DNA from 2 places in the Sphingomonas sp. Leaf38 genome. Region 2 is predicted to be linked to the other one. Evidence: riboswitches for the same ligand, from Rfam matches in the RefSeq annotation. Region 2 holds a riboswitch; the other holds the start of a gene.
The links. Region 2 has a riboswitch for thiamine pyrophosphate ahead of ASE88_RS02980 (TonB-dependent receptor). Riboswitches for the same ligand answer to the same signal wherever they lie in the genome.

Region 1: it holds a riboswitch for thiamine pyrophosphate, as region 2 does, so the genes downstream of both, thiC (phosphomethylpyrimidine synthase ThiC) here and ASE88_RS02980 (TonB-dependent receptor) in region 2, are expected to answer to the same signal.

Annotation. Positions count from the first base shown of each region.
Region 1 covers NZ_LMLD01000004.1:59,158-65,090, forward strand. The annotation lists gene ASE88_RS00465 (ferritin-like domain-containing protein) at 496-1,515, shown strand; gene ASE88_RS00470 (ferritin-like domain-containing protein) at 1,568-2,605, shown strand; gene ASE88_RS00475 (outer membrane protein) at 2,685-3,563, shown strand; TPP riboswitch at 3,937-4,044, shown strand; gene thiC (phosphomethylpyrimidine synthase ThiC) at 4,084-5,933, shown strand, end outside.
Region 2 covers NZ_LMLD01000009.1:138,443-144,375, reverse strand. The annotation lists gene ASE88_RS02980 (TonB-dependent receptor) at 1-1,722, opposite strand, end outside; TPP riboswitch at 1,815-1,924, opposite strand; gene ASE88_RS02975 (hypothetical protein) at 2,066-2,287, opposite strand; gene ASE88_RS02970 (UPF0149 family protein) at 2,753-3,415, opposite strand; gene ASE88_RS02965 (putative bifunctional diguanylate cyclase/phosphodiesterase) at 3,665-5,623, shown strand; gene ASE88_RS02960 (crotonase/enoyl-CoA hydratase family protein) at 5,633-5,933, opposite strand, start outside.

The DNA of each region.
Region 1 (5,933 bases), on a different contig from region 2:
CCGCGGCACGAGCGCAGGCGCCTATACCATCGATGCTCCCCGCCGGAGGGGACGCTGGGCAGACGGAGGGGCGCAGGGCGCAGCCTGCGTCTGCCCTTTTTGCGTCGCCCGGCGCGCGACCATTGCCGGCGGGGCGGGGCGGGGCGCTCGCTGCAACGACCGCGGCGTTGCGGTACGGCGCTGGCAACCGGGTTTGTACCGCCAGCACCGCGTTCAGCGGCCGCCGGCGACACGCGCTGGTGCCGCGCCGATGCCCCGGCGCGCGCCGCAGGATCGCGCCGCCCAGGTCCCTGAAATTTATTTCACCCGACCCGCGTTAATGCTGCGTCCATTTCGCGATTGCAGCCGTTCCTCGCCGTGGACGGCATTTTTATGTCCGCAACAGAGCGCGTTACGAGTTCGGCCTTGGCGACAGGGTATTACTCTCATCGGTCCCGATTGTTCGATTGTTTCAATAACTCCGACGTCTGCAACAACAAGGGGGAGGACCCTGATATGACCGAGAGCGTGCACCTGATCGAAGCCCTCGATGCTCGCGTGGAGCGACGCAGCGAGCGGCGTGAGTTCTTCAAAAATGCGCTCGGCGCGGCGGCGATCACCGCAGCCGGTGCCACCGCCTTGTCGATGTCGAGCGCCGCGGCGGCGCAGTCGATCACCGACGCGGACGTGCTGAACTTCGCGCTCAACCTCGAATATCTCGAGGCGCAATTCTATTCCTACGCCGCCTACGGCACCGGGCTCGACAACAGCCTGCTATCGGGCTCGGGCACGCAAGGCGCCGTGCGCGGCGGTCGCCAGGTCAACTTCACCGATCCGATCGTCCAGCAATATGCGCGCGAAATCGCGCAGGACGAGATTGCCCACGTCAAGTTCCTCCGCGCCGCGCTCGGCACCGCCGCCGTCTCGCAGCCGGCGATCGACGTCAGCGTCTCCGCCACCAGTGCCTTTTCGACCGCGGCGCAAGCTGCCGGCCTCGTGCCGGCCGGGACGGCGTTCGATCCCTATGCCTCGGACGAGGCGTTCCTGCTTGGTGCCTTCATTTTCGAAGACGTCGGTGTGACCGCCTACAAGGGCGCCGCACCGCTGCTCACCAGCAAGGCATATCTCGAGGCGGCGGCCGGGCTGCTCGCGGTCGAGGCGTATCACGCCGCGATCGTGCGCACGACGCTGTATGGCAAGGGCATCGCGACGCCGTCGCTGCGCACCTCGGCCGATGCGATCTCGCGGGCGCGCGACAGCCTCGATGGTGGCGGCGCCAACACCACCATCTTCGGTTCGAACGATATCGACCAGGGCATCTCGTCGTACAGCGCGACGCCGATCAACCTCGCCACCACGCAGGCCGCGGTGACCGTGTCGAACATCGTTCCGCTCGACAGCAACGGCGTTGCCTACAGCCGCTCGGCGAGCCAGGTGCTCAACATCGTCTATCTCAACAGCGGTGCGGCATCGGCCGGCGGTTTCTACCCGTCGGGCATGAACGGCACCATCAAGACGAGCACTGCGGCAGTCTGATCGCATCAGCCTCGCCCAACGCTCTTCTTCGCTATTCAGGGGATTTGACCCAATGACCGATCTCAATACCAAGCTCGAGATATTCGACGCGATCGCCACCCGCCGCAACGAGCGCCGCGGCTTCCTCCGCTTCGCCGGTGGCTCCGCGCTTGCCATCGGTGGCGCCAGCCTGCTCGCAGCATGCGGCAACGACGATGCTGATCTCGCACCCGCGCCCACGCCGACCCCGACCCCGACCGCTGCGATCAACGATGCGGATATCCTGAATTTCGCGCTCAACCTCGAATATCTCGAAGCGCAATTCTATGCGTTCGCGGCGTTCGGCGTCGGCCTGAACGCCAGCCTGCTCACCGGCACCGGTACGCAGGGTGCCGTTACCGGCGGCGCACAGGTCCCGTTCCAGGATGCCGTCGTTCGTGAATATGCCCGCGAGATCGCGATCGACGAGGTCGCGCATGTCGCGTTCCTGCGTACCGCGCTCGGCACCGCCGCCGTCGCCCAGCCCGCGATCGATATCTCGGTCGGCACGGTTGCCGCTCCGGGTGCGTTCACGGCCGCCGCACGCGCAGCCGGCGTCGTCTCTGCATCGCAGGTGTTCAACCCCTATGCCGACGACAACAGCTTCCTGCTCGGCGCATACATCTTCGAGGACGTCGGCGTCTCCGCCTATAAGGGCGCAGCGGCGCTGATCGCCAACAAGACCTATCTCGAGGCCGCCGCCGGCATCCTCGCGGCAGAGGCCTATCACGCCGGCCTGATCCGCACGATCCTGTACCGCAAGGGCCTGGATACACCGTCGCTGCGCACGATTGCGGGCCAGATCAGCGACGCACGCGACAGCCTGGATGGCACCGTCACCAACAGCGCGACCGGCGTGATCGGCGACATCGACCAGGGCATCACCGGGTCGGATCCGACGATCTCGAACATCGTGCCGACCGACGCCAACGGCCTGGCCTATAGCCGGTCGATCGCGCAGGTGCACAACATCGCCTATCTGACCAGCACCGCACGGATCGGCGGGGGTTTCTTCCCCAACGGCACCAACAATCGCACTGATGCACTTCGGACCAGCGGCGCCAACGCGTGATCGCCGTTACGGACTGAAACAGAAACCTCGGATCGCGGCGCATTCAGGAGCGCCGCGATCCTTGTTTTGGGGAATGACCATGAAACACTTCACGACGCTTACCATGCTCGCCGGTCTCGCCACCGCGGGCATTTTTGCCGTTCCCGCCGCCGCGCAGGACATGACGAACGACCGTGACAGCAAGCCGTTCTCGGGCCTCTATATCGGCGCGGCCGGCGGTTACGACGTCCAGCCGAACGATGTCGGCTCGTCGATCCTGTTCGATCGCAACGGCGACGGCAACTTCAACGACAGCGTCAACACCATAACCGGCGCTAACGCCTTCTCGCCGGGCTTCTGCAACGGCTCCGCCCGCACTGCGGTTGTCGATTTTGGCTGCCGCAACGACGATGACGGCTGGTCCTATTATGGCCGCGCCGGCTTCGACGTGCAGAGCGGCCCGTTCGTGGTCGGCCTGGTCGGCGAATTTGGCAAGTCCGACATCACCGACAGCGTCGCCGGTTTCTCGACCACGCCCGCCAGCTACACGATGGCGCGCAAGTTGAAGTGGGAAGGGTCGGTTCGCGCCCGCGCCGGCCTCGCAGCGCGCAACACGCTGTTCTACGCCACCGGTGGCGCCGGCTATGCCAAGATCGACAATCTCTTCTTCACGACCAACACCGCCAACGCGTTTGCGGCGACCGGCTCGGACAAGCGCTGGGGTTATGTCGGCGGCGGCGGTATCGAGCAGAAGCTGACCCGGAACATCTCGATCGGGATGGAATACACCTATCACCAGTATAAGGACGATGACGCCCGCGTGCTGGTCACCGCGGGCACCACGCTCGCCGGCAGCCCGGTCCTGCTGGCGAACAACCCGTTCGTGCTGGCGCCCAACACCACCGGCACCACCTTCCGCCGCAGCGACGAGAATTTTCGCTGGCACTCGCTGCGCGGCACCGTTTCTTTCCGGTTCTGAGGTAGCGCACCTTCGATCCCCGTTCGCCCTGAGCGAAGTCGAAGGGTAAGCCCCACGTGCAAGGGTCTTTCGACTGCGCTCGGCACGAACGGGGAGGGGCGATTACTACTACACGACACCGAAAAGGCCGCTGCCCCGACAGGGCAGCGGCCTTTCCCTTGTCTGCACAACCTCAATCCTCCCCCGGCAGGGGGAGGTGGCGCCGAAGGCGACGGAGGGGGAGGACATGTGACCGAGGTTTTCCCTTACCTCGCCCTCCGTTTGGCATGCGCCATCCACCTCCCTCTGGCGGGGGAGGATCGCAAGAGCCAGCCCCGGTCGACCCAAGCCCCCAAATTTCCCATTGCACGCCACCTCGGGCCGCCTATGCTCGCGCTACCCCGGGGGAGCGCTAGTCCGCGCTTGAGAGGAAGGCAGGAGCCTTCGACCCGCTGAACCTGATCCGGTTGATACCGGCGGAGGGAGGGAGCGGTCGCCACAGAACCGCAAGCCTTGCTCCGAGACCTTTAGGAGCACGCGCATGGCCGTCGTTACGCAGTCCAACACTACCGACATCGGCGTCACCACCGGCCCGATCCGCGGCTCGCGCAAAATTCACGTCGCGGTCCCGTCGAGCCCCGACGTCCGCGTCGCGATGCGCGAGATCGTCCTCGACCCGAGCTGCGCCGAGCCTCCCTTGCGCGTCTACGACACCAGCGGCCCCTATACCGATCCGCGCGCGACGATCGACATCAACGCCGGCCTCCCCCAACTCCGCCGGGGCTGGATCGAGGCCCGAGGTGACGTGGAATCCTACGACGCCCGAGAAATCCGCCCCGAGGACAATGGCCAGCTCGGCCCCGACCGCTCGGGCGGGGTCCCGCAATTCCCCGGCAGCATCAAGCGGCCCCTGCGCGCGAAGCCAGGCCAGAACGTCAGCCAGATGCACTACGCGCGACGGGGGATCATCACCCCGGAAATGGAATATGTCGCCACGCGCGAGAATCTCGGCCGCGCCATGCTCAAGGACTATGTTCGAGACGGCGAGAGCTTCGGCGCGAGCATCCCCGACTTCGTGACCCCCGAGTTCGTCCGCGACGAGATCGCCCGCGGCCGTGCGATCATCCCCAACAACATCAACCACCCCGAATCCGAACCGATGGCGATCGGCCGCAACTTCCTCGTCAAGATCAACGCCAACATCGGCAACTCGGCGGTCGCCAGCAACGTCGCCGCCGAAGTCGACAAACTCGTCTGGTCGATCCGCTGGGGCGCCGACACGGTGATGGACCTCAGCACCGGCCGCAACATCCACGACACGCGCGAATGGATCCTGCGCAACTCGCCCGTCCCGATCGGCACCGTGCCCATCTACCAGGCGCTCGAGAAGGTCGGCGGCGTCGCCGAGGACCTCACCTGGGAGATCTTCCGCGACACGCTCATCGAGCAGGCGGAACAAGGCGTCGATTACTTCACGATCCACGCCGGCGTGCGGCTGGCGTACATCCCGATGACCGCGAAACGCGTCACCGGCATCGTCAGCCGCGGCGGCTCGATAATGGCGAAATGGTGCCTCAGCCATCACAAGGAGAGCTTCCTCTACGAGCGCTTCGACGAGATCACCGAGATCATGCAGGCGTACGACATCGCCTACAGCCTCGGCGACGGTCTGCGCCCCGGCTCGATCGCCGACGCGAACGACGAAGCGCAGTTCAGCGAACTCTACACACTCGGCGAACTCACCCACCGCGCGTGGAAGAGCGACGTCCAGGTCATGATCGAAGGCCCCGGCCATGTCCCGATGCACAAGATCAAGGAGAACATGGACAAGCAACTCGAAGTCTGCGGCGAAGCCCCCTTCTACACCCTAGGGCCACTGACGACGGACATCGCCCCCGGCTACGACCACATCACGAGCGGCATCGGCGCCGCGATGATCGGCTGGTACGGCACCGCGATGCTCTGCTACGTCACGCCCAAGGAGCATCTCGGCCTGCCGGATCGCGACGACGTGAAAGTCGGCGTCGTGACCTACAAGCTAGCCGCCCACGCCGCCGACCTGGCAAAGGGCCACCCCGCCGCCCAGATGCGCGACGACGCGCTGAGCCGCGCCCGCTTCGAATTCCGCTGGCGCGACCAGTTCAACCTCTCGCTGGACCCTGATACGGCGGAATCCTACCACGACCAGACGCTCCCCGCAGAAGGCGCCAAGACCGCGCATTTCTGCTCGATGTGCGGGCCCAAATTCTGCTCGATGAAGATCACGCAGGAGGTCCGCGACTTTGCCGCCACGCAGAATGCACCCGCGGACACGTTCCTCGCCGCGGACATCGATGCGGCCGATCTCGACCGGGCGATCTTCGCGACCGGCACCCACGCCGACGCCGAGAG
Region 2 (5,933 bases):
GTTCACCTGTGCCCCGCCCTGGTCGACCACGGTCGCGAGTTGGCGGTTGCGGAATGTGTAATGAAAGCCCGTCGCCGAGACGGAGAGCTGCTCGCCGATGAAGCGGTAGCCGATCTCCTGCGAGACCGAATATTCGTTCTTGAGTGCGTTCGTCCCCTGCACGACCACCGCGCCACCGGCGTAGCTGTTGTAGAGCGTGAATTCATTGGGGGTGCGGAAGTTGGTGGTGATGTTGGCGAACAGCTGCTGGCGGTCGTCGAGCCGGTAATGGATCGCCGCGCGGGGCAGCGCCGCGAAGCTGTTGTTGCGCACTCTGTTTTGCGGCCCGGGCAAATAGTTATGCCCATTGCGCAGCACGGTCACGCCCTTGAATCCGGCGTCGACCGTGAGCCGCGGCGTCAGCGCGATGCTGTCGGCAAGGAAGAAGGCCTTCGTCACGGTAACGGTGCGCTGGTTCTCATAGGCAAGCAGGCGGCCATCGGCGGTGCGGATCGCCTTGGCGCGATAGCCCCAGCGATCGACCGGCTGCCCGTCCGCATCGATCGAGGTGTATGATTGCGTGACACGGTCTGTGCCGTAGTCGAACCAGAGCCCGGCCGTGAGCGTGTGCATGCCGCTGTTCAGCGTCAGCTTGCCGACGTTGCCGACGCGCATCTGATCGCCGGTATAATTGCCGAGCACGGTCGCCATGCCATCGACCGCGCCGGGGAGGGTAATCGGCTGGGTCAGTTCATCGGTGCCGAGAAAATTTCCCTCGGTGGTCAGCTGTGTCCCGTAGGGCGAGTTGCCGTAACCAAATTGAAGATAGGTAGTGGTGTCGAGCACCAGCCGGTCGGACAGAACCAGGTGGACCGGCGCGGACGCGTAGAGATTGCGGAAGGGTGCACGGTACAGACGCCAATAGTTGGTATTCCCGGCGGTGTAGCGCGTGTCGTAGTTAAAATTGCGACCCCGCGCGGTCCATTCGGCAAGCGTCGGGCTGGGGTAACTCGACGAGTTCGCGTCGTTATACGACAGCGCGAGGCTGGCGCGGTTGCCGGCGCCCCATTCGTTGAGCAGCTTCGCGTCGACATGCTGGCGCGTATCGTAGCCGGCACCGCGCCAATTGTCGGCGCGGGTGTTCGAATAGGACAGGAAGGCTTTCAACCCGGTATTGCCGATGGTGCCGCTATCGACGCGGAAAAAGCCGCGCCGCGCCGCATAGCTACCTAATGACAGGTCGACGAGCGCGCCGGGACGCGCCTTCGGATCGTCGAGCGCGAGCGACAGCAGCCCGCCGGCCCCGCCAAGCGTCGGTGAGTCGATATCCACCGAGCCTTGCGCCAGCGAAATCCGCTTGAGGTTCTCGGGATCGGCGAACTGCGATGGGTAGGCGTAGTAATAGCCGATGTCGTTCTGCGGCGCGCCCTCCATCAAGACGCCGATCTCGTCCTGGCCAAGGCCGCGCAGCGTCAGGCTGGAGCTGGTCGAGAGGCCGTATGGATCGCTCGACGCGACATTGGCGCCGGGGAGCAGCGTCACTAACTGGAACGCGTTGAGAGTCGGCGCCTGTTTTACGATGAAGTCGGCGGAGATCGCGCTCTGCGCACGCGGCACCTTCTGGTCGGGGAGCAGACCGGCGGGGTCCTGTTTGCCGACGACGCGGATCTCAGTCGGCGCGTCTGGGTCAGCGGCGACCTGCGCTGCGGCCGCGGATGTGATGAGCGTGGCCGAGAGCGCCATAACGACAGCATGCCCCCGCGCCCGATGCTGCGACGCGACGATCAAAACCATAAACCAAAAACGCTCACATCCACTCCAATCGGAGGGACGACGGGCCAGCCGCAGACCCTCCCTACGCCGGTATAAGCCGGATCAGGTTCAGCGGGTCATGGGCTGCAGCCCACCTCTCAGCCGCGCATCAGCGGCCCCCCGGGGAAGCCATCGCTTAGGCGGTCGATGCGGGCGTGGAAAGCGCTATCGGCGCAGGTGGCTGGCAACCGACGGAAATCGATGTCGATATGCCCTTCGGTACACGATGTCGGAACGAGGCGGCGGCAAACGCGCCGCCCCGTTCGCTCGCTCATCAGCTATGTGCGCGAGCCGCAGCCTTTTGCGCGCGGGCCTGCTTGGCATAGTGATGATGCGCGATGACACAGCCGGCGGCCGCGCCTATCACCGCATGCCCCTTGCCGACGAAATGGCCGCCGACGCCGCCCGCCGCGGCACCACGAATGCAGCCCTTGGCGATCACCGGCGAGGCCGACATCACGAGCAGCGGAAGCGCGAACAAAGGGGTAAGACGCATCCCAGTTTTCCTCTTAGACAGGGTTTGGACAGGAGATACCTGCGAGGCCCTGCCTGCGTTCCGTGAGAAATCGTTCATCTTTGGCGCATCCCAATAGCGCCTCTGGGTAGACTCGCATCTCTACAGGAGATTGATCCGCCGAGCCTGACCTTGCGCGGCCGCCGCAGTATCTCATTATTGCGCGCGGCGAGCGCGAATGGTTGCCGCCGGCAGAACGATCGCTGTTCACGTCGAAGAGCGCTGCGCAAATTGCGACCGTGACCTTGGGTCGTGCCCATGCTGCGGCGAGTCGGACGGCGAGGCGGGCGCCGACGCGTCCGGTCCCGCTCAACGCGAAGTCGTGGAGAATGACGAGGATCGATGCGGCGGGTGTGGCGGCGCGGTCAGCGTCGACGACGCCGTGATGCCAAGCATTGGTGCAGCATTACCGGAGACGCGACCGCGACCGTTGCCTTGTCCGCAACCCTATCCACAGCACCGCTTCGATTTCTTGCCCGAACCACAACGACAGGGATCGTTCCGGCCGATCCTGGTCGGTATCGACTTGATCGGCATCGCCAAGGCCGCACTGCCCGCGCGCATTCCGGCGCCGTGCAACCGCGCAATCAGGTCGACCAGATCGGTATGGGCACGCACTTCAAGGTCGTTGATCGCCAAACTGTCGAGCGACGTATCGTTGCGAGCGATGCCGATCAGCACCGACACTTGCGCCAACGCGTCTGCGACGTCGTCTTCGCCAGCGGCCAAGGTCGCCCATATTGCGGGCCGCAATGCCATCGCTTCGGCAAACCCGTCGATCCACAACTCCCAGAGAACGTCGCCATTGCGCTCGTCGATGTCGAATAGGGGCTGAGGCTTGCCGCGGCTGAGATCGCGAACGATCTCGGTGCAGCGGGCGGTGATCGCATCGACGAACCACTGGACATCGAGCGGGTCCTCGAATGGCGGACCGCTGCCGTCGTCGATACCCCAGACGCCCTGCAACCACTCTGCCTGCGGGATTGGCTCTGGGCACAGCAGTACACCGGTCAGGAACCCGTCGAGTTCGGTAAGCAGCATCGGCTCGTCGAACGGCAGGTCGGCGAGCGCGTCGTCGAGGCGACGCAAACGGGAAGGCAGCGGTTTCATACGGCGTTGGGAACGATCGCGTCGAGGAACAGATCTCGCCCGATAGCGCAATCGGTCCCGGCTGCCAGCCCTCGTCGCATGCAAACGTCTGCATCCTGTCCGTGCGCTCGGCTTGTGCGGGCCGTCGGCCGCAGACTGCTTCGGCATTTGCCTTCGCCATAGTCGACCACGCCGTGTTATGCGGCACCCTGTGACCACCGCCCGTATGTCTTCGCACCTTGTACAAACCTGCCGTGCGGAGATAGCCGAGTGACGGGTCTCGTTTCTCGGCTGCGACAACTGCGTCGGTCCGATCAGGCGATTGCCGCCGCCGTCCGCGAGACGTTGGTCGAGTCGCTCTATGCGTCCCCCCGGTCGCTGGTGATCGGCGCGCTGTCGAGCGGTGCGATCACCGCGATCGTGGCGTTGATGAGTGCCGATCGCCTAATCATGGTGTGTGCAGCGGCGATCGTGCTCGTCGCCGCGATCCGGATTGTCGACGCGGCCCGGGCTCGTGTGGAACCGTCGGCCGAGGCTACCGCGCGCAAGACGACCCGCCGCGAAATACTCTATCGATCGGGTGCGCTCTGCTATTCGGCCTTGCTCGGTATTTTCGGCCTGCTGACGCTGGTGCGCACCGATGATGGCGTGTTGCAGCTCCTCGCGGTAACGACGACGATCGGCTACGCTGCCGGGATCGCCGGACGCAACGCCGGTCGGCCGTGGATCGCCCTGTCGCAACTGCTGTTTGCGTCGGTGCCGCTGGCGATCGGGCTGTTCCTGTCGGTCGAGACGCTCAAGATCGTGCTGGCGGTCGTCATCCTGCTGTTCGTGGTGGCGATGATGGATATCACGCTGCAAACCTATGGCGTGATTCTGAAGGCCACTTTGGTGTCGCGTGAAAAGGCGGCGATCGCCGATCACCATGCGGCGGTCGCTCGCCGCGACGACCTGACCGGGGTAGCCAACCGGACCGCGTTTCGCGAACAGTTCGAAGCCCGGATGCAGGCGCTGCACTATAACGATGACCGCCTCGCGCTTCACTGGATCGACCTCGATCGCTTCAAGGAGATCAACGATTCGTTCGGGCATCTTGCCGGCAACGCGCTGCTCGCCGGCGTCGCCCGCCGGCTGAACGACGCATTCGGCACCGAGGGCATCGTGGCACGACTGGGCGGCGACGAGTTTGCCGTGGTCAGTACGGTCCGTGACCATGACAACGCCCTCGCGATCGGGCGGACGATCCTGACGCTGGTCGAACAACCGGTCCACCATGACGGCCGGATGTTGCGGGTTGGTGCGTCGCTCGGGATCGCGGTGGCGCCGCGCGATGGCACCGATGCGGATACGCTGCTGAAGAACGCCGATCTCGCTCTGTACCGTGCCAAGGACGGCGGCCGCGGCCAGATGTGCGTGTACGAGCCGGTGATGGACGAAAAGATCGAACGCAGCCGCGATCTGGCGGCGGAAATGCAGGACGCGCTCGTACGCGGCGAATTCCATCTGGTGTTCCAGCCGATCTTCGACCTCGCGGGCGACCGCATCGTATCATGCGAGGCGCTGCTGCGCTGGACCAACCGTCGCTACGGCGCGATCTCGCCTGCCGAATTCATTCCGATCGCCGAGGACAACGGCCTGATCGTCACGATCGGCGGCTGGGTCATCCGCGAGGCATGCCGGATCGCCAGCGCCTGGCCGACGGACGTCCAGATCGCGGTCAATCTCTCGCCGGTGCAGTTGCGCTCGGCCAATTTGACGCAACTCATCCTAGGCGCGCTGGCGAGCAGCGGACTGTCCGCGCGACGCCTCGAACTCGAAGTGACCGAATCGGTGCTGCTCGAAGACATCGAGGCATCGCTCGCCGCGCTCGATGCGATCAACCGGCTCGACGTGCAGACGACATTGGACGATTTCGGCACCGGCTATTCGTCGCTCAGCTACCTGACCAAATTCCCGTTCCAGACGCTCAAGATCGACCGTTCGTTTATCGTCGATCTCGACCAGAACCCCGCCTCTGTGGCGATCGTCCAGACGGTGATCGACTTGGCCGCGAAGCTCGGGATGCGAACGGTCGCGGAGGGAATCGAGACGCAGGCGCAGCTCGACCAATTGCGCCGCACGCGGTGCGATGCGGTACAGGGCTATCTCCTTGCGCACCCGATGCCGGCAAGCTCGGTCGGAGCCATGCTTGCCGACGGGGCCGCGGTCAGGACACGGTCCGGATCCTGACCGCGAGGATCAAGACTGGACCTTGCCGAGCAAGCGGGTCTGCGCCCCCACCAGCCGTCGCATCAGTTTAAGATCGCCGGCACTCAGTCGCAGCGCGGCATCCGCCCAGAGGTCGACGACCGCCTCAAGTTCGCCGAGCGGGAGCGGATTGACCGAGCGCGACGCTTCGTAGATCGCGCAATGCCCGCTGTGACGCCGGCGATTGTGGCGGATATAGCGTTCGACTTCAACGCGCCCCTCGCCCGGCTCGGCCAGCGCGTGGACGATCCCGAGGTCGTAGAGCTCCTCGGCGCTATAGCTGCGCCCGCTC